One region of the Arthrobacter sp. NPDC056691 genome, then DNA from elsewhere that is predicted to be linked to it. Evidence: riboswitches for the same ligand, from Rfam matches in the RefSeq annotation. Region 1 holds a riboswitch; each other region holds the start of a gene.

Region 1 (9,971 bases):
CTATCCCAGGAATTAGTCCGAGTGGACGATCCCGGGTCATAACCCAAGTGTTGGCGTAAGCACCGAAGATCCAGAATACGCTAATTCCGTCGTCGGCCGCAAATGAGGCTGGCACCGGCGGGTCGTCCGTGATAGCCACCACAGGGGCGCTGTTCCGGACATCCAATGCCGTGCGCGACTATCTTACCGGGCTCGGACCCCGCTTCCGTTCAGCTGTGTCGGCTCGGCGCGTCGAAGAATTCCGCCTCGTACCGGCAGGACTGCCGGAATGCGGTAATCATCGCTTCGCGCTCCCCCGCGGACGCGGTCCGGCCAGCGCCGTCGGCGATTTCGATGGCCTGCAGCGTGGCGGCAGCGAACTCCTCGTCGGCGTACGTCCGCAGCCACTCGGCGTACGGGTGCCCGGCCTGCGCCCCGGCAGCCAGGTATTCGGCGTGCAGGGTCTCCCCCACCTCGGCGTACAGCCAGAAGCAAGGAAGGACCGCGGCGACCAGCACCGCGTAGCTGCCGCCCGCGGAGGCCGCCAGCAGATGATCGACGTAGGACTTCGTGACGGGGCCCAACTCCGTCTGCACGGCGCGCGTGCTGAGCCAGTTGCGGTGCAGTTCCGATTCAACCTCCAGACATTGCTGGGCGGAGCGCGCCCAGAACAGCTGCTCGGACTCGGTTGGTGCCAGCGCGCTGGCCCTGGCCAGGACGCGGGAGTAGCCGTTGAGGTAGATGGCATCCTGTGCGAGGTAGTACGCGAATTCCTTCTCCGCCAGGGTGCCGTCGGCCAGGCCACGGATGAAGCCGAGGCCATAGATGGCGTCCAGGTCTGCAACAGTCTCTGCGCGCAGCAGTTCCGCGAACCCGCCCTGAGGTTCGGGCTGGGCCAGGTGGTGGAAGTGGTTGATCGGCCCGTTGCCGGTGCCGACTTCAAGCTGCCCGGACGTGCGGAGGGCTCCGGCCAGCCAGGGCTTGACCGCCCGCAGTGCCGCTTCCCAGTCGCCCAGCCGAGCCTGAGCCGTGGCCATGGCCGAGGACAGCGAGCACCCGGTGCCGTGGCTGTTGCGCGTGCTGATCCGCTCGCCGGCAACCTCCACCACCTCCGCCGACAGCAGCCCGGCAGTATTCACGAGGGCATCCGGGCAGGTTGAGCCGTTCAGGTGGCCGCCCTTGACGAGGACCGTGGCACCGGTCTGCTCCGCCAGCCGCCTGCCCTGCTCCAGGGCGGCTGCCCAGTCCTCGGCTTCCGGTTCCCCGAGCAGCATGGCAAGTTCGGGAAGGTTGGGGGTGATCAGATGCGCCAGCGGCAACAATCTCCGGAGGGCTGCTTCCGCAGCCTCCTGAAGGAGGCGGTCACCGCTGGTGGCCACCATCACCGGATCCAGAACCACGACGCCGGGCCGCACCTCTTCGAGCCAGCTGCGGACTGCGGCAATCACCTGTTCATCGCCCAGCATGCCGATCTTCACGGCGTCCACGTGGATGTCGTCGCTGACAGCCTCAAGTTGCGCTGACAGGAAGGAAGCCGGTGGAACGTGCACGCCCCGCACGCCGGTGGTGTTCTGGGCGGTGAGGGCGGTTATTGCGGCCATCCCGTAGCCGCCGTGGGCCGCGATGCTTTTCAGGTCGGCCTGGATGCCTGCACCGCCGGACGGATCCGACCCGGCGATGGCGAGGACCCGGGGAACCTCGCGGGACGTCGGAACGGCCGCCGGCACGGTTTCCCGGAGTGAGTCGGCGCCAGCCACGGGTGCGGGCAGGAGTGATGCTGATGACAGTGCTGATGACAAGGAGGACATCCCTTCGCCGGTGCTAACCGGACAGGTTCAACGGGTTTGGATCTCAGCCGGCCCGTGCGCGGCACCCCGTGTCAGTCCTCCAGCCTAGCGGTTGGACCGGCGTCGGGCATCGAATTTGACGTTTGCGACAGGCTCTCTCGGGCGCCTAGCCAAAAGGTCCGGCACCGCAACCGCGGTGCCGGACCTTTAGCCATGGGCTCGGCGTCAGTCAGCTCGGAGCCGGTCAGCCCGGAGCCCGTTTGTCCTACAGTTCCGAGGCCGGTACTCCGACGCCCAAAATGATCGGTTCGCTGGCCGGCTGCGAAGCCGCCGGAGCCGCCGGCGCGTTGGCCGCCGCAGGCGCCTTGGCCTCGTGCGAGTGCCCGGCGGCAGCAGCCGGCGAAACTTCGTGGTGTTCCACGGATGTCTCGTTGGCTGCACCCTGGGCACGGCTGGCACTGCGGTTGCGGCGCGGCCGTCGGGCGCGGGACGGAGCAGCGGGGCTTTCCACAGGCTGGCCTGCGGCGGGCTGGCTTGCCGACTGCTGCTGCCCTTCCTGGACGCGGGCCGGCGCGGGAACCTCCCCGGGCGCCTCCTCCTCGGGGGCAACGGGGGCACCGAGGTGGGCGAAGGCTTCCTCCAGGCGGTCCAGCGTCAGGGCCGGCGCTTCCTTGACCGGCTCGTCGCTGTGATCGACAAACGGAAGAACCACTTTTTCGCCACCGAACGTGAGCACTGCGCCAGGCCGTCCGGAGACGCTCTCCGTCTCCGGAGTGCGGTGCACCACGGGGCTTTCCGGTGCAGCGGCCGCGGGCGCGGCAGGCCGGGCAGCCTCACCCGCCGCCGCGGCGCTGTGCGCTGCGTCCTCATGCAAGTGCGCGGCATGGGCCGCTGCCGCGATATTGGCGAGGGCAGCACGGGTCGCTTCAGCCTTGGCGTGGCGTTCTGCTTCCGACGGCTCCGGGTGGTGCGGTGCAGCAGGGGCGGCCGGAGCTGTCTCGGAGGACGGCTGCCCGCCCTTGCCGCGGCGGCGCTTCCGCTCTGTCCGGGCAGGCGGCTGGACCTCGGCACGGTGTACATGGTGCTCTGCGGCCACGGTGTTGGCGCGGCGGTGCTCCACCGGCTCGTCATGGGTGACGACACCCCGCCCGGCACATGCCTCGCACTGCTCGCCGAAGACCTCCAGGAGCCCGGTGCCCATCCGCTTGCGCGTCATCTGCACGAGTCCCAGCGATGTCACTTCGGCCACCTGGTGCTTGGTCCGGTCACGGCCCAGGCACTCCACCAGCCGCCGCAGGACCAGGTCGCGGTTGGACTCCAGCACCATGTCGATGAAGTCGATGACGATGATGCCGCCGATGTCGCGTAGGCGCAGCTGCCGGACAACTTCCTCGGCTGCTTCAAGGTTGTTCTTGGTGACAGTCTCTTCGAGGTTGCCGCCGCTGCCGGTGAACTTGCCGGTGTTGACGTCGACCACCGTCATGGCTTCGGTCCGGTCAATGACGAGGGAGCCGCCGGACGGCAGGAATACCTTGCGGTCCAGTGCCTTGTGGATCTGCTCGTCGATGCGCCAGGCGGAGAAGATATCCTCGTCCCTGGTCCACTTTTCGAGCCGGCCCACCAGGTCCGGGGCAACGTAGGTGACGTAAGCCTCGATGGTGTCCCACGCTTCGTCGCCGGAGACGATCAGCTTGGAGAAGTCCTCGTTGAAGACGTCGCGCACAACCTTGATGGTCAGGTCCGGTTCGCCGTAGAGCACTTCCGGGGCAAGGACCTTGGTGGACGTCGCCTGGCTCTCAATGCCCTCCCACTGGGCACGGAGGCGATTGATGTCGTGGGTCAGCTCCTCCTCGGAGGCGCCTTCGGCGGCCGTGCGAACAATGACGCCCGCGTCCTCGGGGAGGCGGTCCTTGAGAATGCGCTTGAGGCGGTTGCGTTCGACGTCGGGCAGCTTGCGGGAGATGCCCGTCATGGATCCGCCGGGGACGTACACGAGGTACCGGCCGGGCAGCGAGATCTGGCTGGTCAGCCGCGCACCCTTGTGGCCCACCGGATCCTTCGTGACCTGGACCAGCACGGAGTCGCCGGACTTGAGCGCGTTCTCGATCCGGCGCTGCTTGCCCTCGAGGGTGGCTGCGTCCCAGTTGACTTCACCGGCGTAAAGCACCGCGTTGCGGCCGCGTCCGATGTCGACGAAGGCAGCTTCCATGGACGGCAGGACGTTCTGGACCTTGCCCAGATAGACGTTGCCGATCAGGGAATCCTGCTGCGTCTTGGAGACGAAATGCTCGGCGAGGACGCCGTCTTCCAGGACACCGATCTGGATTCTGTCGTCGCGCTGGCGGACGATCATCTGGCGGTCCACGGATTCCCGCCGGGCCAGGAACTCGGCCTCGGTAATGACGGTGCGGCGGCGGCCGGTGTCCCGCGATTCGCGGCGGCGCTGCTTCTTGGCCTCCAGGCGGGTGGATCCCTTGACGCTGGTCACGCGGTTGCTCGCCGGCGCCTCGCTGATGGCCCGGGGGGCGCGGACGCGGGTGACCGTGTTGGGGGGATCGTCTTCTCCCCCGCCGGTCAGTTCCAGGTCCTGGTCACCGCGGCGGCGGCGACGGCGACGGCGGGACGTCACGCCGTCCTCCGGCTGCCCACCTTCGTCTTCGAGGGCCTCGTCGGAATCGTCCGTTCCCTCATCGCCGTCCGTGATCTCGCGGTCGGTCCGGCTGCGGCCGCGGCGTCCGCGGCTGCGCCTGCGGCGCCGGCCGCCGTCGTCCTCAATCTCGTCCTCGCCCTCCTCGGCGGCCGCCTCCTCTTTGGCGGGAGCCGCAGGACGGACGGCTGTGCTCAGGTCAGGCGCCTGGAAGATGATCGACGTCACTGATGCCGGTTCCAGGAACAGCGAACCCAGGGGCGACTGCCCGGCGGCCTCGTCTTCAGCCTCTTCCTCGGCGGCGGCTTCCTGTGCAGCGGCTCCCTGTTCAGCGGCTTCCTGTGCAGCCGCCGGTTCGGCGGGGGCTGCTTCGGATGCAGGTGCCGGGGCAGCGGCGGCCTCGGCGGGCGTTTCGGCCTGCCCGCCGGACGGCAGTTCGCTGGCCGTTACGGCAGCGGGCGCCTCTACAGTTTCCGGTGACTCAGCGGGGCTTTCGGCCGGTTCGGTGGCTTTCGGCTTTGTTGCCCGGCGGCGGCGCACAGGCTTGGATTCGGCGGCCGGCGCCTCGGCTGCGGGCGCCTCGGCGGCCGGCTCAGTGGCGGCAGCCTCCGCGTCAGCTTCCGGCACATCGCCTTCCGCCACGGCGGCTTCCGCAAACGCGGGGAGCGGTTCTTCGGCGACCTTCTTCCGGGCGCGGGTCCGGCGGACCGGGGCCTTGGCCGGTGCTTCTGCGGTTTCGGCGGCCGGCTCCGGCACTGCGGCTTCGGGCACGGCGGTTTCAGGCACAGCGGTTTCAGGCACTGCGCCTTCAGACGTCAGTGGCTCCGTGTCCGCTTCCTTAACCTTGGGCGCGGCCTTGCGCCGGGTCCTGGTGGCTTTCTTGGGAGCCTCGGCGGTTTCGCCGGCGGCAGCCGAATCTTCATTAACGGCTATAACCTGGTCATTATCCATATGTGGCAACACTCCTGCCCCTGACGTGCCGCCACATTCGGCACCCATTGGGGCACATATTGTCAAAACCCGCAGGCATTGACAGAAGTCAATTGGATACCAGCAGGCTCGCACCGGCAGTGGGGTGCGGCAGGCCTGACAGGCCGGCGGGATTGTTACTGGAACCCGTTGTTTCTAACAGCCACAACCAGGTGCCGTCCAATGGAAGGTGGGAGGCTGGATCTCTTTCCGAAGCCTGCACCACTGCTCATTGGCGGTCTTGGGAACAAGCCACCGGACTGGAGTTCGAATGTGGTTCGCGCTCCAGCCACGTTTATTCTCTCATATTGCCGTTCAAATAAACTGTAATTGTGTGACAAAGCCGGTCATGCCGCCGTGGGCCCCGGGTACAGGCGGCGTCAAGCTGGCGGCGATACAATCTGGGCAGGAGCACCCCCAGACAAAGGACGCCATCCCATGCCACGCACTTCGCCTTCCACGGGCACGGACTACGAACAGGACCACCAGGCCGGCGCCGGGCCCGCCGCGGCTACGGCCGGTGCCGCCGTACCGGCCATGACACGCGACCGCCCCTTCGGCTGGCTGCTGGTCATCACCGGCGTGGTGGGCTGGCTGGCATCCGGCATCCTGGTGCTGGAAAAGCTTGAGGTCCTCAAGGATCCCAACCACGCCACCGTCTGCGACGTCAACCCCTGGATTTCCTGCGGCCAGGTCATGCAGACGTGGCAGAGTTCAGTCTTCGGCTTCCCGAACATGTTCATCGGGATTGTCGCCTTCGCCATCACGACCACCGTGGGAATGGCCCTTCTTGCCGGTGCCAGGTTCGCCCGCTGGTACTGGCTTGCGCTGCAGGCGGGGATCACCCTCGGCTTCATCTTCGTGGTGTGGCTGTGGTCCCAGGCGCTGTACTCCATCCATATCCTGTGCCCGTTCTGCATGATTGTCTGGGCAGCGATGATCCCGCTCTTCGTCTGGGTCACCGTGCGGAACGTCGTCCACGGCGTGATTCCGGCGCCGGCAGGCCTGGCCCGGATCCTGGGCGACTCCGGCTGGATCATCTCCGCACTGCTGTATGTCGCCGTGATCGCCACGATTTTCTTCGCATTCATCCAGGTATTCGCCGGCACCTCAGGCTTCTAATCCCAAAGAAAAAAGCGCGAACTGGCAGTTAATGCCCTCAGAATCAGCTTTTGAGGGCGTTAGCTGCCAGTTCGCGCTTAACCTGTCGGAAAGATCAGGCCTGGAACCAGATCTTGATTTCGCGTTCGGCCGAGTCCACCGAGTCAGAACCGTGGACCAGGTTCTGCTGCACCTTCAGGCCCCAGTCGCGGCCGAAGTCGCCGCGGATGGTGCCGGGGGCCGCCGTCGTCGGGTCTGTAGTGCCGGCCAGTGAGCGGAAGCCTTCGATGACCCGGTGGCCTTCGAAAATCGCTGCCACTACGGGACCGCTCAGCATGAACTCCACCAGCGGCTCGTAGAACGGCTTGCCCACGTGCTCCTCGTAGTGCTGCTCGAGCAGTTCCCGGCTGGCGTTGGTCTTCTTGAGTTCGGCCAGGGTGTAGCCCTTGGCTTCGATCCGCCTGAGGATTGCGCCCGTCAGGTTGCGGGTGACGCCGTCCGGCTTGATCAGGACAAGGGTGCGCTCAATGCTCACAGTTGCTCCAATGAGGTTGGTTGTGGGTTTCCCGGTAAGTCTACGGGGTCTGGCCTGAACCTTCAGTGCCAGCGCCTTCAGTGCCAGCGCCTTCAGTGCCAGCGCCTTCAGTGCCAGCGCCTTCATTGCCGGCGGCTTCCGGATGCGCGGCGTCCCATTCAGCCTGCTCGCGTACCCGCTGGGCGGATTCGCGGTCAATCCGGATGCCGGCCCTGATGCCGTACCACCAGGCCAGGGCGAAGAGCGCACCCACGAGGAACATCATGGGCTCCACGAAACCCGAAAGGATGAGCACCACCTGCAGGACCCAGCCCAGCGCCACGCCCCACGGTTTGGACAGAACGGCACAGGCCAGAATAAGAACCACGCTCAGCCCGATGCCCACGGAGAGGATCAGCGCCGGGGAGATCTCGGCGCGGCGCAGGCCGAACACCGCCAGGGCGGCAAAGAAGACCACGAAGGCCTCCAGCAGCAGGACCGTCGAGGCGAACATGACCTTGGTGGACCGCCGCTTCTTGGGCATGCCCGGACGCCATTCACGCTGGGCCTTGGTGAGCCGCGCCATCAGGCGGCTGCCTTTCCAAGCAGGATGCGGGCGTCCGCCACCAGCGTGATGGAGCCGGTCACCAGCACGCCGCCGGCGAGGTCGTCGTTGGCTTCGGCGCGTTCCACCGCCCACTCCAGCGCGTCATCCAGCTTCTCGGCGATGTGCACATTTTCCTCGCCGAAACCGAGGTCGACGGCGAGCTCCGCCAGTTCCGCGGCGGGCACCGCCCGCGGGGAGTTGGACTGGGTGAAGCAGAATTCCTCTGCCAAATCGCCCAATGACTCCTTGAGCTGGCGCAGGATCTCCCCGGCGTCCTTCTCCTTGAGCACGCCCACCACGACCACCAGCTTGCTGAAGCTGAACGCCTCCTGGATTGCCTCGGCCGACGCACGGATGCCGTCCGGGTTGTGGGCCGCGTCCACGATGATGGTCGGGGCCGTCCGCAGGACTTCCAGACGGCCCGGGGACGAGACGGTGGCGAAGGCCTCCTGCAGGACCTCCAGGGATAGCTCCTTCTCGCCGCCGCCAAGGAATGCCTCCAGCGCTGCCACGGCCACGGCTGCGTTCTCGGCCTGGTGGGCGCCGTGCAGCGGGACCATGAGGTCCGGGTAGCGGCCAGCGAGGCCCTGGACGGTCACCACCTGCCCGCCGACGGCGACCTGCCGGGATTCGACGCCGAATTCCACCCCTTCGAAGCGGAACGGCGCCTGCACCTCCTTTGCCTTCTCCAGCAGGACCTGCGCGGCGTCCAGCGGCTGGGCCGCGCTGACGAGGAAGCCGCCGGGCTTGATGATGCCGGCCTTCTCGTAGGCGATCTCCTCGGTGGTGTCACCCAGCAGGTCGGTGTGGTCGAGGGAAATGGGTGTCACCACTGACACCTGGCCGTCGCCCACGTTGGTGGCGTCGGTGATGCCGCCGAGGCCCACCTCCATGATGGCCACATTGACCGGCTGGTCGGCGAACACGGCGAACGCCAGGATGGTCAGGCACTCGAAGTACGTCAGCCGGGGCTGGCCCTCGGCGGTGAGCTCGTCGTCGACGATCTGCAGGTACGGCCGGATCTCGTCCCAGATGCGCACGAACGTCTCGTCGGACACAGGCGCGCCGTCCAGGCTGATCCGCTCCGTCACCTTGGACAGGTGCGGGCTGGTGTAGCGCCCGGTGCTGAGGCCGTGGGCGCGCAGTCCCGCCTCGATCATCCGGGCCGTCGAGGTTTTGCCGTTGGTGCCGGTGATGTGGATGATCGGGTAGGCCTTGTTCGGCTCCCCCAGCACATCCATGGCGCGAAACAGCGGCGCAAGCCGGGGCTCCATCTTATTTTCCGGCGCCCGGCCCAGCAGCTCGGCGTAGACGCTCTCCACGGAGAATTCGTCGGTCATGTCTCAGGCCCCCACTTTTTCGACGGTGATGCGCGGTTCGGCCGCGTCGGCCGGGACGGCCTCCAGCTCGAGCGTCAGCGTTTCGGTCTTCACCAGCTCTGCGTTCGCCAGCAGGGCGTCGATGACGTTCTGCGCGGCGTTCACGGTGGTCCGGATCCGGTCGCTCACGTTCAGTGCGGCGTCCTTGCGGGCCTGCTGGATGGCACGGACCATGTCACGCGCCAGGCCTTCGGCCTCAAGCTCGGGCGTCACCTCCGTGTTGAGCACGACGAAGCCGCCAGTGGGCAGCACTGCGGCAGCAGAAGACGCAGAGGCTGAACCGCCCTCGGACTCTGCCACCACCGTCTCCAGCGTGTATTCCTGCGGCTCCAGCTCAAGACCGCCCGCGGTGACCACACCGGCGTCGGAAACGGACCAGTCGCCGGACTTGGAGCCCTTGATGGCCAGCTGCACGTTCTTGCCGAGGCGTGGACCGGCGGCACGGGCGTTGACCACGAGCTTCTGTTCGATGCCGAACTCCTCCGGAGAGGCGCTGGCAGCATCCAGCAGACGGACCGAGCGAAGGTTCAGTTCGTCGGCGACGACGGCGGCAAAGCCTTCCAGCGCATCTGCACCGGGTGCCACGACAGTGAGTTCCTGCAGCGGCAGGCGCACGCGGAGGTTGGCGGCCTTCCGCAGCGAGGAGCCGGTGGAGCAGATCTGTTGCACGCGGTCCATCGCCTCGACCAGGGCGGCGTTGGACGGGAACAGGTCCGCGTCGGGCCAGTCGGCGAGGTGGACGGAGCGTCCGCCGGTGAGGCCGCGCCAGATTTCCTCTGAGACGAGCGGCAGCAGCGGGGCGGCCACGCGGCACACGGCTTCCAGGGCGGTGTACAGAGCGTCGAAGGCATCGGCGTTCTCGTCGAAGAAGCGCTGGCGGCTGCGGCGGACGTACCAGTTGGTGAGCATGTCCAGGTAGCTGCGGAGTTCGTCGCAGGCCCCGGAGATGTCGTAGGTGTCCAGCTGGGCTGTCATGTTCCGGACAAGG
Region 2 (9,971 bases), on a different contig from region 1:
TTTACGGCGCCACCGGCACCATCAACATGGCGGACCTGGCCATCAAGCTCACGGAACTGGACCAGGGAACCAAGACGCTCCTGCACGTGATGCTGCTGGTGGCCTTCGGGATCAAGGCCGCGGTGTTCCCCCTGTCCTTCTGGCTTCCGGACTCGTACCCCACCGCGCCGGCGCCGGTCACGGCCGTGTTCGCCGGCCTGCTCACCAAGGTGGGCGTCTACGCCATGGTCCGCACGGAAACCCTGCTGTTCCCCGGCGACAGCCTCAACACACCCCTGATGGTGGTGGCGCTGCTGACCATGGTGGTGGGCATCCTGGGCGCGCTCGCGCAGAGCGACATCAAGCGTCTGCTGTCCTTCACCCTGGTCAGCCATATCGGCTACATGGTGTTCGGCCTGGCGATGTCCTCCGTCGCCGGCCTTGCTGCCGCTGTGTTCTACGTGGCGCACCACATCACCATCCAGACCAGCCTCTTCCTGGTCACCGGCCTGATAGAGCGCCGCGGCGGCAGCTCCTCCGTGGACCGGCTGGCCGGGCTGGCCAAACTGTCCCCGCTGCTGGCCCTGTTGTTCTTCGTTCCGGCCATGAATCTCGCGGGCATCCCGCCGTTCTCGGGCTTCCTGGGCAAGCTTGGCCTGATGCAGGCCGGCATCGGCCTGGGCACCCCGCTGGCCTACGCCCTGGTGATCGGCGGCGTGCTGACCAGCCTGCTGACGCTGCTGGCCGTTGCCCGCGTGTGGAACCGTGCGTTCTGGCGCAAGGCCGAAGACGCGGAGCACCCCGATCCGGTGCTCCTCGCCGTTCCCGCCCCGGATGGCGGCGCGACGGCGGTGCGCCTCCTGCCGCGCACCATGGTGGGGTCCACGCTGGGCCTGGTGGTGCTGGGTGTGGCTCTCACAGTCTTCGCCGGTCCGCTCTTCCGCGTGGCGGACCAGTCGGCCGCGGCCATGCTGGACAGGTCCGCCTATATCCAGGCGGTGCTTGGTGACGGCGCGCCCGTCCCGGCGCTGGCGCTGAGCGGGGGCGGAAAATGAGCCGAAAGAGGGTGTCCCTGCGGCAGGAACTGCCGCTGCTGGTCTGGCTGGTCATCGTCTGGGGAGCCCTCTGGCAGGACTTCAGCCCCGGCAATCTGCTCTTCGGCGCCCTGCTGGCGATTGCCGTGGCGCGCCTTTTCTACCTGCCGCCGGTGGAGCTGAGCGGCCGTTTCAACGTGCTGCGGGCCGTTCCGTTCGCGGTGGTGTTCCTCGGCCGGGTGGTGGCCGCCAGCTGCCAGGTGTTCTACCTGGCGGTGGCCCAGGGGCCCAAGGTGACCAACGCCGTCGTCGCCGTTCCGTTGCGCAGCCATTCGGACCTGATGGTGACGGCGACCGGCCACGTGATCTCCCTGATCCCGGGGTCGCTGGTGGTGGAGGTGGACAGGTCCACGTCCACGCTCTACATCCACGGACTGAACGTCCGGAACGGGGAGGATGTCCTCAAACTGCGCAAGGAAGTCCGCGACACCGAGGCGGGGCTCATCCGGATCATGGGAACGAAGGAAGAGCTTGCCGCACTGAAGCAGGAGGTAGGCGCATGATGGAGTTGGTCCTCACCGTCACGGCTGTGGCGCTGGCCCTCGCGGCGGCGGGTGCGATCATCCGCATCGCCCGCGGCCCGTCACTTCTGGACCGGGTCCTCGCGGCGGACGTGCTGCTGGCCATCCTCGGCGCGGCCCTGTGCATCGACATGGCCGTGAACCGGCACCTGAACAACCTGATGCTGGTGGTGGCCGTGTCCGTGATCGGGTTCATCGGCTCGGTAACAGTGGCCCGTTTCGTGGCAGACCGGCGGGAGCAGCCCAATGAGTCCTGAACCGAACGCCGTGGATGCGGTGATCGACGCTGTTTCGGCCGTGTTCATGGTGGTGGGCGCGCTGATGTCCCTGGCCGCCGCCCTCGGCCTGCTCCGCTTCCCGGACCTGATGAGCCGCATGCACGCCGCCACGAAGCCCCAGGTGCTTGGTCTGTTCCTGCTGCTGGCGGCGGTGGGGCTGCAACTGCGCACGTGGTGGGTGTGGCCGGTGCTGCTGGTGGCATGGATCTTCCAGCTGCTCACGGTGCCGGTCTCTGCCCATATGGTGGGACGCGCCGGCTACCGCACCAAGCACCTCCATAAGGAGCTGCTCAGCACCGATGAGCTGGAGGCCGTGGTGGTGAAGGCCGCCAAGGCGGCCCGGGAATCGGAAGCGGACGACGGCGGTAACCGCCCCGCCGGCTAAGTCCGCTGGTTGAGCCCGTCGAAGCAGGGACGCGGGTACCCGCCGTCGTAGTCGATTGAAATTCGATAGTAAACCAGCGATACTCGATCCATGAATATGACAAACCTGGCGGTCACCGCGCTTCGGGTCCTGCTGGTCATGGCCTTCGGCCTGCTGGTGGTGTTCCAGACCCTGTCCCTGCCCGGGCAATTTGCCTACATGGCGGAGCAGAATCCGGCCGATGCGTATCTGAGGTGGCCGCTGACGGTCTTCGCCGTGGTGGAGGTGGCCTGCGTGCAGGTGGTGATCGTGAGCACCTGGAAACTCCTCACCATGGTCAGGCGGGACCGCATCTTCAGCAAGGCAGCCCTGGCCTGGGTGGACGCAATCGTGTGGGCAGTGCTCACCGCGTGGGTCCTCCTGGCCGGCGTCTTCGTCTTCATCGTGCTGAACGCGGATGATCCCGGGGTGCCCATGCTGCTGACGCTGATGCTGGTCGGCGGCGCCGTCATCGGGCTGCTCATGGTGGTGATGCGCGCGCTGCTGCGGCAGGCCACGGCACTGCGGACCGACATGGAAGCAGTGATCTGATGCCCATCGTGGTGCGTATCGACGTCGAACTGGCCAAACGAAAGATGAGCGTGGGGGAGTTCGCCGACCGGGTCGGGCTCACGCCGGCAAATGTGGCCGTGCTGAAGAACGGGCGGGCTAAGGCCGTGCGCTTCAGCACGCTGGAGGCGATGTGCAGGGTGCTCCGCTGCCAGCCCGGCGACCTGCTCGAGTGGGTCGAGGACTGACGGCCGGGCCGGTGCCTAGACGATGTCCTGGGTCTTGGCGAAGCGGGTGATGGCCCGCTGGGTGCCGCGGTTGGCCAGTACCTGGATGACCGCGCTGACCGACGCGGAGACGAGGGCAAACGTCAGGGCCGTACGCAGCGTCGTGGGGACATCGTCCTTGTCACCCTTGGGAGGCTTCTGCCCCGTGACCTTTTCCCAGATGGTATCGACGGCCTTGGTGCCGGCGAACCCTGCCAGCAGGCTGATGCCCGTGCCAAGCAGTTTGATCAAGAGACTCATTCCGGAACTCCTCGCGTGGTGAACACTGGTCTTTCCCTAGCCTATCCGCATCAAACGCTAGCCCCTCCGCATGGACCGGTGGATTTCCCGCAATGCCTGCACCACGAGGTCGTGGTCCGCTTTCTGCGGCAGCCCGGAGACCGTGACCACGGCCACCGCTCCCACATCCCGAACATAGATGGGGAAGGCTCCGCCGTGGGCGGCGTAGGTGGACTGGTCGAACCAGGCGTTCTCCTCGATCCGTCCGCCGCCTGCCCTGCCGCGAAGACCCACCAGCAGCGACGGCTCCTCGTAGCGCACGGCAGTCCGCTGCTTGGCCCGGACCCAGCCCTCGTTGTCCGGGGTGGCACCCTCGAGTGCCACGTGGAACAGGACCTGTTCGCCCTTGGTGATATCGATGGCGATGGGCAGCCGGTCCTCCTTGCCGCGTTCAACCAGTTCCAGGCCGAGCGCCAGGGCATCGTCCTTGCTGAACCTCGGGAACTGCAGTTCGGCGATTTCACCCTCGATCTGACCGATCAGGGCTGCCAGGGATCCCGCCGGCTGGTCCTCGGCGGAATCGGGGTCAAAGGCGGGCAGGGCAGTGCTGCCGGAGTCCTGTAGCGTCATGGCCCCAATGTACTCCGGGCGGCTGTTCCGGCGGTGCGGCAAGGCTTCTGGATTGTGACGGCGGCCCCGGGATTCCGGGCCCGCCGAGGTGTAAACTGGACCAGCCCACAAGGGCAGATTTATCACGACAGGGGAGCGCCGCCGTCGGGATGCAAAGGCAGTTGCCAGCGCAACCGTGGATGGGCGCTGAGAGTGCGGACAGCCGCAGACCCTCGAACCTGATCCGGCTAGTACCGGCGCAAGGGAGTCGAGTTCTCAGAGCGCCCGGCAGCAGGTGGCCCAGCCACCGGCAGCCGGGGGAACGCTTTCCCCTCCTGTTCCTCAGGAGGACCATCATGACAACTGCAGCAATCAAGAAGACCAGTTACAACTGGCGCGTGGCGGACATCGTGGTAGCGGCGCTCATCGCCGTTGCCGGCGGCGTGATCTTCTGGGCCTGGTCCCAGGGCGCCAACCTCATCTCCACCCCCGTCAACGCCGTCTACCCGCCCCTGAGCGGCCTGTACGCCGGCGGCTGGATGATCCCGGCGGTGCTGGGCATGCTCATCATCCGCAAGCCCGGCGCGGCCCTGTTCTGCGAAACGGTGGCGGCCACCGGCGAGCTCATCATGGGCTCGCAGTACGGCACCACGGTGCTGATCTCCGGTGTCCTCCAGGGCCTGGGCGCGGAGCTCGTGTTCGCCGCCCTGGTGTACCGGAAGTTCAACCTCCCGGCTTCGCTGCTTGCGGGTGCCGGCGCGGGCCTGTTCTGCGGCCTGAACGACTCCTTCGCACCGTGGGGCTGGAACATCGCCTACACCTCCGGCGACAAGCTCGCGTACATCGTGTTCTGTGCCATCTCCGGCGCGGTCATCGCCGGTGCCCTGTCCTGGATCGCCACCCGCGGCCTGGCCAAGACCGGCGTACTGAGTTCCTTTGCGTCCCGCAAGGCAGCCACGGAGCCCGTCTTCTCCTAATGCCCGGACAACACGACGGCGGCGTCCGCCCCGCCGCGGTACACGCCCGCGGCTGGGGCTGGCGCCACGCCGGCCGCACCAAACCCGCCGTCCACGCCCTGGACCTGGACATCCGGCCCGGCGAACGGGTCCTGCTGCTGGGCCCGTCCGGGGCCGGCAAGTCCACGCTGCTGCACGCCCTGGCCGGTGTGCTGGGGGACAGTGACTCGGGCGGCAGCCCGGCGGACGACGGCGGTGCAACCGACCGCGACGATGCTGACGAGAGCGGTGAGCTGCTCATCGACGGAGCACCGCCGCGTGCACAGCGAGGCCGCGCCGGCCTCATGCAGCAGGATCCGGAAACCCAGGTGGTCCTTTCCCGGCTGGGCGACGACGTCGCCTTCGGCGCCGAAAACCTCTCCGTACCTCGCGACGAGATCTGGCGCCGCGTGCACGAGGCACTGGACGACGTCGGACTGTCCCACCTGCCGCTGAACCACCCGACGTCGGTCCTGTCCGGCGGCCAGAAGCAGCGCCTGGCGCTTGCAGGCATCCTGGCGATGCGTCCGGGGCTGATCCTGCTGGACGAGCCGACCGCGAACCTCGACCCCGCAGGCGTCCTGGAAGTCCGGGACGCCGTGGGCCGCTGCCTCGACAAGACCGGAGCCACCCTGGTGGTCGTGGAGCACCGGGTTGCCGCGTGGAAAGACCTGGTGGACCGCATCGTGGTGCTGCAGCCGGGGTCCGCCACGAACGGCGCGGTACTGATCGACGGGACGCCGGACGAGGTCCTCGAACAGGCCCGCGGGATGCTCACCGCCGCCGGCGTGTGGGTCCCGGGCTACATTCCTGAAACGCGGCGCCGTTCCGCCGGGACCGTGCCGCCGGCCTCCGGTCTTGCGCCAGCCTCCGGGAGTGCCGGCGGGCTTTTCAGTGGCCAATTACTTCTGGCCACTGAAAAGCTCGCCGTCTCGCGGGAACGACCCCGGCGCCGCGGCTTCCGCTCCGTGCCGCCCGAGCCGGTTCTGCGGGACGTCACGGCGCACGTCCGGGCCGGTGAGGCGCTGACCGTCACCGGTCCCAACGGCGCCGGCAAGTCCACCTTTGCGTTGACCCTCGCCGGGCTGCTGCCGGCCGTGGACGGCAAGGTCTCCGCGACCGTTGAGCTGAGCGCCGGCGCGGGCATCGACCCCTACAAGTGGAAGGCCGAGCAGCTGATCTCCCGGATCGGCACGGTATTCCAGGAGCCCGAGCACCAGTTCGTTACCGGCCGCGTCCTGGACGAGCTGCTCTTCGGGCCGCGCCATCTGGGCCACGGTGAAGAGCGCGTCGACGAGCTGCTGGAGCGCCTGCGGCTCACCCATCTGGTGGACGCCAACCCGTACACCCTGTCCGGCGGCGAGAAACGCCGGCTCTCTGTTGCCACCGTCCTGGCGGCGCACCCGCAGGTGCTGGTCCTGGACGAGCCCACCTTCGGTCAGGACGCCAACACCTGGGCGGAGCTTGCCTCGTTCCTTTCCGAACTGCTCGACGCCGGCACGGCCGTGGTGTCCGTGACCCACGACGAGGAGTTCACCCACGTGCTCGGCGGCACCGAGCTGCGGCTGGGCTCCGGCAGCAGGCGCGGACCCGGACCCGTCGGGTCCAGACCAGCCGGGCCGGCAGCAGAACAGGCGACGACATGAGGGAAGCACTGACACTCGAAGGAAACCGCGCGGTGCTGACCCGGGCCAATCCGCTGGCCAAATTCGCCGCGGTCTTCCTGGTCACCTTTGCCCTGGCGCTGTCCATCGACTGGATGTCCGCCTCGGTGGCGCTCGTGTGCGAGCTGCTGGTCTTTCCGCTGGCCGGGTTGACGATTTCACTGCTTTGGCAGCGCGGGTGGCCGCTGATCCTGGCTGCCGCCGTGGGCGGCTGGAGCACCTCCATCCTGGCGCCGGACAGCGGAAGGATACTGCTCGACGTCGGACTCTGGTCCATGAGCGAAGGTTCCCTTCAGCTGGGGCTGGGTTTCCTGCTGCGGGGCCTGGCCATCGCCCTGCCCGCGGTGCTTCTGATGAGCTGCACCGACCCCACCGACCTGGCTGACGCCCTCGCGCAGAAGGCGCGGCTGCCGCACCGTTTCGTGCTCGGGACCCTGGCGGCGATGCGGCTGGTCGGGCTCATGGCCGAGGAATGGCAGACCATCGGCATGGCCCGGCGCGCCCGCGGCGTCGGATCGCGCGGGAACCCCTGGCAGCGGATGCGCGCCACCCTGGGGCAGAGCTTCGGCCTCCTCGTCCAGGCCATCCGCCGCGCCACCCGGCTTGCCGTGACCATGGAGGCCCGCGGATTCGGCGGAGCCAGCCGGACCTGGGCGCGCGTGTCCACCTACAGTGTGCTGGACGTCTGGGTGGTGCTGGGCGGGGTGCTCATCGCCGCCAGCGCCGTGGCTGCCGCGCTCTGGGCCGGCACTTGGCACATGGTGTGGCTGGAGGGCTCCTAGGAGCCTATAGCCGTCCCGGCCGCGCCATCCGGACCTCGGCCAGCCCTTCCCAGTCCTCGATCGTGTCCCTGGCGCCGGTGAACACGAAGCCGTTGCGCCGGTAGAAGGCCTGGGCGCGCGGGTTGTCCTCGGCGACCCACAGCCCAGCCGGTTCGTTCCCGATCGCGGCGTCGAGCAATGCCTGGCCCAGCCCCCTGCCATGGTGGGAGGCGAGGAGATAGATGCCCCAGAGCTCGGCCTGCTGCCGCACCCCGTCCTCGGGTGGAAGCGAGCCGGCAAAGCCCACCAGTTTGCCGCCGTCGGCCGCTACGAACTGGTGGCCTGCGTGCGGACCGTCCAACAGCTGCCGCCACATCGCCAGCCGCCCTTCCGTACCCTGACGGGCCATGAAACCCGGTGAGAGCAGGTGCGCGTAGGTTTCGCGCCAGCATTCCAGATGGAGCAGGGCCAGGTCCGCAGCGTCTTCGGGTGCGGCCAGGCGCACGCGGCAGGTGTGATCCATGCGGCCGAGTCTAGTGCTGCACTTCAGATGCAGGAGTGGTCGTGGTCGAAACCGTCGGCTACGAACTGGGTGAGGGCCACGTTGCCGCCCGGGGTGAGGGGCGCCGCGGAACACATGTCCCTGGCATCGGCGGCGGTGTGCGCCCCGGCAAGCCAGCTTGGCAGGGAATAGAGGCTGCTGGCTGAGCCCACTTCGCCCACAATCTGTCCCCACTGCCGGGCGGAGGAGTAGATGCCCACCCTGGCGCCGATGCTGTGGAAGAAGTCCGCCATGCCTTCGAGGTCCGCCCGGTTCGCGTTCCTGTCGCCTGACCAGCTGTTGCCCGTCTCCACGTCCAGCCACCAGAGGTACGTCCCGGGCTCGGAGATGGTGCGGAGGTAGGCGTCGTCGAAAGCCTTGGCGTACCCGTACATGTAGGCGCAGGCGGCGTCCTCCTGCCCCTGGCAGGTGCCGTAGGGGTTGGCCACGGCCTCGCCGCCGTATTCGTTGTTCGTCGGCCACCAGGTGCCCCGCAGTCCCGGGTTGGCCGTGTTCACGTAGAGCGCCAGGCGCGGCTGGCCGGTTCCGCCCGCCGAGCCATCCGCCCAGTCAAGCTGCTGGTGGAGGCACGGGTTCGTGGTGTTCGCCAGGCCGTTGTTGACCCCGACAATTGCGAACGCGGGGTCGTCAGGCAGGACGTCATTGCACTGTGGCCAGGAGACATCGTTGCCCAGCAGGGTTTCATTGCCAGGGGTTTCGTTGCCAGGGCGGGGCGGAGCGGAACCTGGCGCCTGCTGTGCGGGCTGCCGGTCCACCGGCTGCGCCGACTGCCGGGACGCCGGCGGCTGCGCCTGCGCAGTGCCTCCGGAAATGGCGGAAGCCCCCGGTGACGCCTGGGCGACGGTTGAATCGGGTGCCGGCGGAGCGCCGTCGTCGAGCCTTGGGCCCGGGATGAAACCCACGGCAGTGGCGACCATGAAGGACAGCAGCGCTGAAGCCCGGCGCCCCGCCGGGCGCTTCCTGGTCAACACTGCGGAGCTGAAGATGGACAGGGCGGCCTCCCGTTCCCTCATGGCCGCAACAGGTACCGCTAGCTTGCTCCCGGATACGCGTCGGGTCAAGGCTGGCGCCGGGCTATTGACCTGCTGCGCCGGCAAGTACACGGATGTTGTCACGCGGTTGCGGCCCGTTACTGAATGTTTATGCGTGTAACGGGTACATCAAGGGGATTCGGCGGCTCGATTGCCCGCTAAGTGCGACCGAATAGCTCATAGCTGATATATTCGTCTCCATGACTCAAGAAGCAGCAGAACACGTCGGTCTTGTGCTCCGCGAGGCACGCGGGCAAAAGGGGTGGACCCAGGGCCAGCTCGCGGCAGAACTTGGCACCAGCCAGAGCGCCGTGGCCCGCATGGAACAGGGCAAACAGAACCTGAGCCTGAAAATGATCCAGCGGCTGGAGACGATCTTTGGCCGCAGCATCGTCCAGCTCGGAAAATCGCAGATGACCCACCTCCGCGTGGAGGGCGGCCGGACGCTCTCCGGCTCCGTTGACGTCAACACCAGCAAGAACGCCGGGGTCGCCCTGCTCTGCGCCAGCCTCATCAACCGCGGCACCACCACGCTGCGCCGGCTGGCCCGCATTGAGGAAGTCAACCGCATCGTTGAGGTCCTGAGCAGCATTGGCGTCGAATGCACCTGGCTGAACGACAACGACCTCCGGCTGCGCCGCCCCGCGGACCTTGACCTCGGGTCCATGGACGTGGAGGCCGCACGCCGCACCCGGAGCGTCATCATGCTCCTGGGCCCGCTGCTTGATGAGACCGGCGAATACCGGCTGCCTTACGCCGGCGGCTGCGATCTGGGCATCCGCACCGTGGAGCCGCACATGCAGGCACTGCGGCAGTTCGGCCTGTCCGTGGAGGCCAGCTCAGGCTTCTACTCCGTGCAGGCACCGCCCACAGACGGCCTCGACCGCTCCTTCGTGCTCACCGAGCGCGGCGACACCGTCACCGAAAACGCCATCATGGCCGCCGCCCACCGCTGCGGCTCCACGGTCATCCGCAACGCCAGCCCGAACTACATGGTCCAGGACCTCTGCTTTTACCTGCAGCGGCTGGGCGTGGAGATCGACGGCGTCGGAACCACC
Region 3 (9,971 bases), on a different contig from region 1:
GCGATCGCAGACCGCGCCAAGTTCGGCGCCTGGAGCGTCTTCGTGCCTGTCTGGGTCACCCTGGTGTACTGCCCCCTCGCCTACATGGTCTGGGGTGGCGGCCTCTTCGGTCCCGAGGGTGCCATCGGCAAGGCCCTCGGCCCCGCGATCGACTTCGCCGGCGGCACCGTGGTTCACATCAACGCCGGTGTGGCAGCACTGATCCTGGTCCTCATCATCGGCAACCGCAAGGGCTTCGGCAAGGACCCGAACCACCGCCCGCACAACATCCCGTTCGTCATGCTCGGCGCGGCCATTCTGTGGTTCGGCTGGTTCGGCTTCAACGGCGGCGCCGCCACCACCGCGGAACAGGCCGGCCTGATCTGGGTCAACACCCTCGCCGCTCCGGCTGCTGCCATGCTCGGCTGGCTGGTCACCGAACGTGTCCGTGATGGCCACCCCACCTCGCTGGGTGCTGCCTCCGGTGTCGTCGCCGGCCTCGTCGCCATCACCCCGGCCTGTGCAAACGTCAGCCCGGTCGGTGCCCTCGGACTCGGCGTCGTTGCCGGTGTGGCCTCCGCCCTCGCCGTCGGCCTCAAGTTCCGCTGGGGCTTCGATGACTCGCTGGACGTCGTGGGCGTGCATCTTGTCTCCGGCATCATCGGCACCGTGGCCCTCGGCTTCATCGCTCTTCCGACCGACGGCGTGGGCGGCGGCCTGTTCTACGGCGGCGGCTTCACGCAGCTCTGGGCCCAGCTGGCGGCAGCAGGGATCTCGATCGCCTACTCGGCCATCCTGACCACGATCATCGCGCTGGCCATCCACAAGACCATGGGCTTCCGTGTCTCCCAGGAGCAGGAAGCGGTGGGCGTGGACCTCAGCCTGCACGCAGAAACCGCCTACGAGTTCGGCGTCGGCGGCCACGGCGGCAGCTTCCAGCCCCTGCATGAGCTGATCACCGGCGGGCACACCAGCGGCACGGACGCGGTTCCTGCAGGCAGCGACGGCAAGAAGACAGAAGCAGCAACAGGTAAGGAAAGCGTGGGGGCATGAAACTGATCACAGCAATCGTTCGTCCGGAGAAGCTCGAGTCGATCCGCGAAGGCCTGGAGGCCTACGGGGTCCAGGGCCTGACGGTCAGCGCGGCCAGCGGCTACGGCCGGCAGCGCGGCTACACCGAGGTCTACCGCGGCGCCGAGTACAACGTGGACCTGCTGCCCAAGATCCGCGTCGAGGTGCTGGCAACGGACGAACAGGCTGACGACATCCTTGATGTCATCATCGCCAGCTCCAACACGGGCCGCGCCGGCGACGGCAAGGTCTGGACGGTCGATGTCTTCGAAGCAGTGCGGGTGCGGACGGGTGAACGCGGCGTAGCCGCCATCTAGCACCTGCCACCAGCCCAACGCAGCGGGAGGGCCGGCCACCATACAACGGTGGCCGGCCCTCCCTTCGCGTTAAGCCTGGTTGAGGCGGGAAGCCTATTTCGGGGCGGGCCCGTCGGAGCCCGCCCGGTATTCCTCCAGCGGAACCTTGCCCGCTGCCCAGGCAGCCAGCACCGGCTCCACGATCCGCCAGCACTCCTCTGCGGTGTCGCCCCTGACGGACAGCAGGGGATCGCCGCTCAGGACGCCTTCCAGCACTTCGCCGTAAGGCAGCAGCTCGGAGGCGTTGAGCTCGGCCACAAGCGCGGCGCGGTCCAGGCTGAAGATGTCCCCGGGGCCGTTGACGTCGACGTCGAGCTCCAGGGTGTCCGGACCGAACCCGATCCGGAGCTTGTTGGGGGCGTCCCGGCCTGTGAAGCCGGCGGGCAGGTGCGGAACCGGCCGGAAGGTGACCACCGCTTCCTTGCGCTTGTCCCCGAGGGCCTTGCCGGAGCGCAGGATGAACGGCACGCCTTTCCATCGCCAGTTATCGATGTCCACGCGGACCTCGGCCAGGGTCTCCGTGTGCCTGTCCGGGTCCACGCCGTCCTCGCGCGCGTAATCGGGGACGTCCTTGCCGTTGAGGCTGCCCGCGAGGTAGCGCGCCCGCCGGGTGCTGTCCGTGTACGGCGGCTTGATGCTGCTGGCCCTTAGGACCGCGCCGATGGCATCGCGGAGGTCGCGCTCGCCGATGGTGGCCGGCGGTTCGATGGCCAGCAGCGCCATGATCTGCAGCAGGTGGCTCTGGATCATGTCGCGCAGTGCTCCCGCGCCGTCGTAGTAACGCGCCCGGTCCTCGAGCGCCAGGTCCTCATCGAAGATGATTTCCACCTTGGAGATGTGTTGGCGGTTCCAGACCGGCTCCAGGAAGTTGTTGGCGAACCGCAGGCCGAGGATGTTCAGGACAGTGGCCTTGCCCAGGAAATGGTCCACGCGGTGGATGTGGTCCTCGGGGACCAAGGTCAGGAGCGTCCGGTTGAGTTCACGGGCGGACTCCTCGCCGGAGCCGAAGGGCTTCTCCATGACCAGCCGGGTGCCGGCGGGGACCTGCTCCGGGCGCAGGATTTCGCAGGCCTTCTGGCTCACGTGGGGCGGCAGGGCGAAGTAGACGGCGACCGGACCCTCGAGGCCGGCCAGGAGCTGCGCGAGCGGGCCGTCCGCGGTGACGTCGGCCTGATGGTACTCCGTGGACTTTGCCATGGCCGCCAGCGCGTCCTTGCCGGCGTCGTCCGCCTTTTCGGCGGCGGCGTCAAAGGCGGTGTGCACGCGTTCCTGCCACTGTTCCCGTGACCACGGATCCGAACCGGCCCCCACGAGCAACAGGCCGGCGGCGCGGCCGGTGGCTACCAGCCTGGCCAGGCCGGGGAGGAGGAGCCGGCCGGTGAGATCGCCGGAGGCACCGAGGATGAGCAGGGTTCTTACAGTCGTTTGGCTCGTCACCCTGCCAGCATGCCATCTTGAAGGCGTGTCTTGATACCCTAGATAGTCGAGTCCCGTACATCCACTGAAAGAAGTGCACGGCGCGTGTTCAATTCACTCTCTGACCGGTTGACAGCAACCTTCAAGAACCTTCGCGGCAAGGGCCGCCTCACCGAGGCAGATGTCGACGCCACGGTCCGCGAGATCCGGCGCGCCCTGCTGGATGCGGATGTTGCGGTGCCCGTGGTCCGGGAATTCACCGGGCGGGTCCGTGAGCGCGCGCTGGGCGCCGAGGTCTCCGGGGCCCTGAACCCCAGCCAGCAGATCGTGAAGATCGTCAACGAGGAGCTTGTTGAGATCCTCGGCGGCGAGACGCGGCGCATCCGGATGGCCAAGACAGGGCCCACGATCATCATGCTCGCCGGCCTCCAGGGTGCCGGCAAGACCACCCTGGCCGGAAAGCTCGCCAAGTGGATGAAGGCACAGGGCCACAGCCCCATCCTTGTCGCCTGTGACCTCCAGCGCCCCAACGCCGTGACGCAGCTGCAGGTAGTGGGCCAGCGCGCGGGAGTTCCCGTCTTCGCGCCGCACCCGGGCGCCACCTCCGAGCTGGCACACCCGGCCGGCGACCCCGTCGCCGTGGCACGCGCCGGCGTCGATGAAGCGCGCCAGAAGCTGCACGACGTCGTCATCGTGGACACCGCCGGCCGCCTCGGCGTCGACGCCGACATGATGGAGCAGGCACGGCAGATCCGCCGGGCCATTGTGCCCAATGAAGTCCTCTTCGTGATCGACTCCATGATCGGCCAGGACGCCGTCAACACGGCCACCGCTTTCGACGAGGGCGTGAACTTCACGGGCATCGTGCTGTCAAAGCTCGACGGCGACGCGCGCGGCGGCGCCGCGCTGTCCGTTTCGTCGGTCACCGGCAAGCCGGTGATGTTCGCCTCGACCGGTGAAAGCCTGGACGACTTCGAACTGTTCCACCCGGACCGGATGGCCTCGCGCATCCTGGACATGGGTGACGTCCTGTCCCTCATTGAGCAGGCTGAAAAGTCCTGGGACAAGGAAGAAGCCGCCCGGATGGCGAAGAAGTTCGCCGACCAGGAGGACTTCACGCTGGATGACTTCCTCGCGCAGATGCAGCAGATCCGCAAAATGGGCTCCATGAAGAAGATGCTCATGATGATGCCCGGCGCGCAGAACATCCGGCAGCAGCTGGAGCAGTTCGACGAGCGCGAAATCGACCGGGTGGAGGCCATTGTCCGCTCGATGACCCCGCACGAGCGCGTTGCGCCGAAGATCATCAACGGTTCGCGCAGGGCCCGCATCGCCCGCGGCTCGGGCGTGCACGTGTCCGAGGTCAACGGGCTGCTGGAACGCTTCGCCCAGGCCCAGAAGATGATGAAGAAGATGGCCCAGGGCGGCGGCATGCCGGGAATGCCCGGGATGCCCGGCATGGGCGCAGGCGGTGCCCGCAAGGGCGGCAAGAACGCGCCCAAGAAGAAGGCCCGCTCCGGCAATCCTGCCAAGGCGGCACAGGAGCTTCGCGAGGCGGAGGCCCGGCGGGCAGGGGCATCCAAGGCGGTGCCCACCGGAGCTGCCTTCGGCCAGCAGTCCGGCGACTTCGATCCGTCCCAGCTGAACCTGCCGAAGGGCTTCGACAAGTTCATGGGCGGCAATTAGGGCGCTCGGTCATGTCGGCCGGCGCCGATGTCAGACCGCTGCCATAAGGTTGGGTCATGTATAAGCAGCGGGTAGTGTTCGTGCACGGTGCCGGCAATTTCGGCTCAGCGGCGTGGCCGCGCCAGCACGGCATGGCCCTGCAGTACGACGCCCTGTTCCTGCGGCGCCACGGCTTTGACGCCGAGGCCGAACCGCTGGAGACCGACTTCGCCGAGGACGCCCGCATTGTGCTGCGGTCCCTGGCTGATGACGGCCGCGGGGCCGCCGGGGGCCACGTGGTGGCGCATTCGCAGGGCGCCATCGCCGCGATGATGGCCGCCGTCGAACGCCCGGACCTGGTCTTCTCGCTGACGCTCGTGGAACCGGCCTGCCTGTCGCTCACCGCAGAATTGCCTGCCACCGCCGCGCACCGCGCCCTGATGGAGCCGCTGTTCGAGGTACGGCACCAGCTCGGCGATGACGACTACGAACGCGAGTTCCTGCGCCGCGCCTTCGCCGCGGACACACCGGAGCCGAGCACCCCCGAAGCGAAGCGCGCCGCGCGCCGGCTGCGCCTGCAGGCACCGCCGTGGCAGGCGCCGCTGCAGATCGTGCCGGGAGTACCCACCCTGGTCCTCACCGGCGGCTGGGAGCCGCTGTACGAGGAAATAGCCGGCTACCTGCGCGAGACCGGCGCCGTGCACCGCATCGCTGCGGGCGGGCACCGGCCGCACGACTCACCGGAAGGCGACCGCTACATTCGCGCGTTCATCGCCGAAGTCAGCCGCCGGGACCAGCCGAGGGCCTCCTGACGGACTCAGCGTCTGAGAGACACAGCGTCTGAGAGACACAGCGTCCTGACGGACGTTCCGGGAGCCCGCCCGGCCGGCCCCCAATGCCAGCCGGACAGAACCCCGGGAGCCGTTAGTTGCGCGCCGACTCCGGAAGCCGCAGCTCGGGCAGGTACACCTTTCCGCCCGCAGCGAGGAATTCCTGGCTCTTCTCGCGCATGCCCTCCGCCATTTCGGCGAGGGCGGCCTGGGCTTCGGCCGAGCCGTACTCGTTCCGGATGTCCTGGCTGATCCGCATGGAGCAGAACTTGGGCCCGCACATCGAGCAGAAGTGCGCTGTCTTGGCGGGTTCCGCCGGCAGCGTCTCGTCGTGGAAGGACTCGGCGGTCACCGGGTCGAGCGACAGCGCGAACTGGTCGCGCCACCGGAACTCGAACCGGGCCTTGGACAGTGCATCGTCCCGCTCGTTCGCGCCGGGGTGCCCCTTGGCGAGGTCGGCGGCGTGCGCGGCGATCTTGTACGTGATGACGCCCGTCTTCACGTCGTCCTTGTTCGGCAGGCCCAGGTGTTCCTTCGGCGTGACGTAGCAGAGCATGGCCGTGCCGTAGCGGGCGATTTCGGTGGCACCGATGGCCGAGGTGATGTGGTCGTAGCCGGGGGCCACGTCCGTGACCAGCGGGCCCAGCGTGTAGAAGGGCGCACCCTTGCAGAGTTCCTGCTGGCGCTCAACGTTTTCGCGCACCAGGTGGAACGGGATGTGACCCGGCCCCTCGACCATGACCTGCACGTCGTACTCCCAGGCCCGCTGGGTCAGCTCGGCCAGGGTGTCCAGTTCGGCGAACTGCGCGGCGTCGTTGGCGTCCGCCGTCGCGCCCGGCCGAAGACCGTCACCCAGCGAGAAGGCGACGTCGTACTTGGCGAAGATCTCGCAAAGCTCGTCGAAGTGGGTGTACAGGAAGTTTTCCTGGTGGTGGGCCAGGCACCAGCCGGCCATGATCGAACCACCGCGGGAGACGATGCCGGTGACGCGGTTCGCCGTGAGCGGCACGTAGCGCAGCAGCACGCCGGCGTGGATGGTCATGTAGTCCACACCCTGTTCGCACTGCTCGATGACGGTGTCGCGGAAGATTTCCCAGGTGAGCGCGTTCGCTTCGCCGTTGACCTTTTCCAGGGCCTGGTAAATCGGCACGGTGCCGATCGGTACGGGGGAGTTGCGGATGAGCCACTCACGCGTGGTGTGGATGTCGTCGCCCGTGGACAGGTCCATGACCGTGTCGGCGCCCCACTGGGTGGCCCACTGCAGCTTGTCCACCTCCTCCGCGATGGAGCTGGTGACGGCCGAGTTGCCGATGTTGGCGTTGATCTTCACCAGGAACGCCTTGCCGATGATCATCGGCTCGGATTCCGGGTGGTTGATGTTGGTGGGGATGATGGCCCGTCCGGCGGCGAGTTCGCTCCGGACCAGTTCCACATCGCAGTTTTCGCGGAGGGCCACGAAGCGCATTTCCGGGGTGATGACGCCCTGCCGTGCGTAATGCATCTGCGTGACGGTCTTGCCTTCCGCCGCACGGCGGGGCACCGGCCGGGCGCCCTTCCACTCGGCGGAAGCCGCGCCGCGGCGCACGGCTGACTTGCCGTCGTCGAGCAGGTTCCGTTCGCGTCCGTCGTACGGCTCCGTGTCTTCGCGTGCCGCAATCCATTCCGAACGGAACGGCGCGAGGCCCACCACCGGATCGCTGCCCGGACCCGCCGTGCGGTAAACCCGCAGCGGTTCGTTCTGCTCGCCGTTCGGTGAAGGCTCAAGGGCGATTTCCGTTACCGGCACCCGCAGGCCGTCGCCTTCGAGATAGGCCAGTGAATGGGATTTCAGCGACTGCGTGACGCTGCCGGCAGCACTACCGGCGGCTTCACTTTGGGCCGCATCAATCTGGGCAGGGATCAGCTGTGATTTCTGGGTGCTCAATTTACTGCTCACTTCCTTCGCCGGCATTACCCGGACAGGTTCAACGGTCGCAGGCTGCGCCAGCCTGATCTCAGCCCCTGCAGGGGCCCCCGTGTGGTCGTAGACGAAGCTACCACAGCTGCGGCTTAGGCTGGTGTCATGGCGCACATCATCGAATTCAGCGGACCCGTGCTCACTGCGGCGGATGAGGAACGCCGCGGGCTCTGGTCCGTGGACGGGAAGCTGACGTTTGATCCGCCGGGCCAGCGGCCGGACGCCGTTCTTGACGGCTGGGTCCTGCCCGGTTTCGCGGACGCCCACTGCCACATCGGATTGGGCCCGGGCGGTGCTGTGGACGACGACGTGGCCTACGCCCAGGCCGTGACGGACCGCAACGCCGGCACGCTGCTGGTCCGCGACGCCGGGGCCGCCAGCGACACCCGGTGGCTGCAGCAGCGGGCCGACACGCCGCGGATCATCCGGGCCGGCCGGCACGTTGCACGGTCCCGCCGGTACCTGAGGAACTTCGCCGTGGAGGTCGAGCCAGAGGGCCTCGTGGAGGCGGTGCGCAAGCAGGCGCGGGAAGGGGACGGCTGGGTCAAGCTGGTGGGGGACTGGATCGACCGGACCGCCGGCGACCTCGCGCCGTCGTTCCCTGCCGCGGCCGTGCGGGACGCCGTCCGGGCAGCCCACGACGAGGGGGCCAGGGTCACGGCGCACTGCTTCGGGGAGGACACCCTGGATGACATGCTGGACGCCGGCATCGACTGCATCGAGCACGCCACGGGCCTGCTGCCCACGCACATTCCGCGGCTCGTCGAGCAGCAGGTGCCGATCGTGCCGACACTGATCAACATCGCCACCTTCCCGGACATCGCCGCGCAGGCAGAGCCGAAGTTTCCGCGGTATGCGGAGCACATGCGCTCACTGTGGACCCGCCGTCGGGAGCGCGTCCTCGAAGCGTATGAGGCCGGCGTCGAAATTTACGCGGGAACGGATGCCGGCAGCGTGATCCGCCACGGCCGCATCGCGGACGAAATCCTTGAACTTCACGCCGCCGGACTGCCCGCACCGGCGGCGCTGGACGCGGCATGCTGGCGGGCGCGCCGCTGGCTGGGAGCCGACGGCCTGGCGGAAGGGGCGGCCGCGGACGTGGTGGTCTGCCGGGAGGACCCGCGGACCGTGCCGGAGACCATCCGCAGCCTCACGAATGTGGTGCTCCGGGGAAAGATCGTGCATTAGGAATAAATTGAAGCTTCAAGTAATTTAGAGATGTAGAGGCCGCCGAAATCCGGTGGTCCGGACATTCGGGAGTATTCAATGACAGCAGCAGACAGCAGCCAGGACTTGCTTCCTGCCGACCTCACCATGGGCACCGTCATGCTCAAGGTGGGCGACATGAAGCTCATGACCGATTACTACCAGCGCGCCCTCGGCCTCGACGTCGTCGCCGAGCAGGACGGCGGCCTCTACCTCGGCCGGCTCAAGACGCCCCTGGTGCACCTCGCGCCCGCTCCGGGCCTCAACATTCCCGGCCGGGGCGAGGCCGGCCTCTTCCACACAGCGCTCCTGTTCGAGGACCAGTCCTCGCTGGCCGCCACCATTGCCAGCGCGGCCCAGTACGAGCCGCAGGCCTTCGTGGGCAGCGCCGACCATCTGGTGAGCGAGGCCTTCTATTTCACCGACCCGGAAGGCAACGGGATCGAACTCTACTGGGACCGCCCGCGCGAGGCCTGGTCCTGGGACGGCAAGAACGTAGTCATGGACAGCCTGGCGCTGCCGCCGCAAAAGTACCTCCAGGACCACCTCACGCAGGAGTCTGTGGAAGGCCAGCGAGGCACCGACGCAGGCGTGGGCCACGTTCACCTGCAGGTGGGTGACGTGCAGTCAGCCCATGACTTCTACGTCGGCACCCTGGGATTCGAAAAGACGGCCGGCTGGCACGGCCAGGCGCTCTTTGTGTCGGCCGGCGGCTACCACCACCACATGGCCATGAATGTCTGGAACAGCCGTGGCGCGGGCCCGCGCCGCGACACCCTCGGCCTCGGTGAGGTCCTGATCGAAGTCCCGTCGGGGGACGACGTCGGCGCCCTCGCCGACCGCCTTAAGGTCGCCGGAGTCGAATCGCACCACACCGGCGCCGAGCTCCGGTTTCAGGATCCGTGGCGCAACCGCCTCCGCGTCGCCGTTCGATAACCAGCGCGCTAAGCCCGGCGAACCCGGTTGGGTTAGGCTGACATTCGAAGAGCCCCGGCGCCGCCGCTGCCGGGCGCGCACCGCCGACGGAATGAGGACGAATCCATGGGCTTCACCGAACTGTTTGTCGCCACCCACAATGACGCCCTCAAGCGTGCGGAGGCGCTGGAAGGCGGCGCCGCCGCCGGAGACGGCATCCGGATTGCCGGCATCAGTGATTTTGAGATCGAACAGCTTGGCGACCTCGCCGGTGCCGCGGTCCACGCCGCGGGCGCGGACTACGAACTGGCCATGGTTGACGTGGCAAGCGATTCACTGCTCGGCGTGCCGGCGGCGATGGTCCGGGCGCTGGCTGAGCTCCTCACGTACGAATCCGAGGGTGAGGGCAACGTTCTGGATGAGGTGGCCGAGCGCTGGGCCGCCGAGGACGACATGCCCTTTGGCGCCGGGGAAGCCAGGAACTACGTCCAGCAGCTGGCAGAGCTTGCCGGCACCGTGGAAGAAGGCAGCAGGACCGGCCTCTATGTCTGGTCTTCCTAGCGCAGCCTGGATTTC

What was found. Region 1 has a riboswitch for thiamine pyrophosphate ahead of thiD (bifunctional hydroxymethylpyrimidine kinase/phosphomethylpyrimidine kinase). Riboswitches for the same ligand answer to the same signal wherever they lie in the genome.
Region 2: linked by a shared signal. The riboswitch ahead of ACFRAU_RS17705 (ECF transporter S component) and the one ahead of thiD (bifunctional hydroxymethylpyrimidine kinase/phosphomethylpyrimidine kinase) in region 1 are both predicted to bind thiamine pyrophosphate.
Region 3: linked by a shared signal. The riboswitch ahead of thiC (phosphomethylpyrimidine synthase ThiC) and the one ahead of thiD (bifunctional hydroxymethylpyrimidine kinase/phosphomethylpyrimidine kinase) in region 1 are both predicted to bind thiamine pyrophosphate.

Annotation. Positions count from the first base shown of each region.
Region 1 is NZ_JBHTXX010000030.1:46,567-56,537, forward strand. Features, by position in the region: gene thiD (bifunctional hydroxymethylpyrimidine kinase/phosphomethylpyrimidine kinase) at 210-1,736, opposite strand; TPP riboswitch at 1,770-1,866, opposite strand; gene ACFRAU_RS20065 (Rne/Rng family ribonuclease) at 2,032-5,364, opposite strand; gene ACFRAU_RS20070 (vitamin K epoxide reductase family protein) at 5,821-6,504, shown strand; gene ndk (nucleoside-diphosphate kinase) at 6,599-7,018, opposite strand; gene ACFRAU_RS20080 (DUF4233 domain-containing protein) at 7,059-7,583, opposite strand; gene ACFRAU_RS20085 (bifunctional folylpolyglutamate synthase/dihydrofolate synthase) at 7,583-8,944, opposite strand; gene ileS (isoleucine--tRNA ligase) at 8,948-9,971, opposite strand, start outside.
Region 2 is NZ_JBHTXX010000024.1:44,397-54,367, reverse strand. Features, by position in the region: gene ACFRAU_RS17745 (Na+/H+ antiporter subunit D) at 1-1,034, shown strand, start outside; gene ACFRAU_RS17740 (Na+/H+ antiporter subunit E) at 1,031-1,576, shown strand; gene ACFRAU_RS17735 (monovalent cation/H+ antiporter complex subunit F) at 1,573-1,851, shown strand; gene mnhG (monovalent cation/H(+) antiporter subunit G) at 1,841-2,257, shown strand; gene ACFRAU_RS17725 (DUF2975 domain-containing protein) at 2,348-2,827, shown strand; gene ACFRAU_RS17720 (helix-turn-helix domain-containing protein) at 2,827-3,033, shown strand; gene ACFRAU_RS17715 (DUF4235 domain-containing protein) at 3,049-3,312, opposite strand; gene ACFRAU_RS17710 (heme-degrading domain-containing protein) at 3,370-3,921, opposite strand; TPP riboswitch at 4,041-4,184, shown strand; gene ACFRAU_RS17705 (ECF transporter S component) at 4,257-4,877, shown strand; gene ACFRAU_RS17700 (ABC transporter ATP-binding protein) at 4,877-6,541, shown strand; gene ACFRAU_RS17695 (energy-coupling factor transporter transmembrane component T family protein) at 6,538-7,341, shown strand; gene ACFRAU_RS17690 (GNAT family N-acetyltransferase) at 7,346-7,843, opposite strand; gene ACFRAU_RS17685 (hypothetical protein) at 7,867-8,895, opposite strand; gene ACFRAU_RS17680 (UDP-N-acetylglucosamine 1-carboxyvinyltransferase) at 9,114-9,971, shown strand, end outside.
Region 3 is NZ_JBHTXX010000004.1:17,884-27,854, reverse strand. Features, by position in the region: gene ACFRAU_RS05195 (ammonium transporter) at 1-1,032, shown strand, start outside; gene ACFRAU_RS05190 (P-II family nitrogen regulator) at 1,029-1,367, shown strand; gene ACFRAU_RS05185 (glucose-6-phosphate dehydrogenase) at 1,461-2,843, opposite strand; gene ffh (signal recognition particle protein) at 2,928-4,508, shown strand; gene ACFRAU_RS05175 (alpha/beta fold hydrolase) at 4,565-5,299, shown strand; gene thiC (phosphomethylpyrimidine synthase ThiC) at 5,412-7,241, opposite strand; TPP riboswitch at 7,237-7,344, opposite strand; gene ACFRAU_RS05165 (amidohydrolase family protein) at 7,380-8,462, shown strand; gene ACFRAU_RS05160 (VOC family protein) at 8,541-9,416, shown strand; gene ACFRAU_RS05155 (hypothetical protein) at 9,522-9,956, shown strand.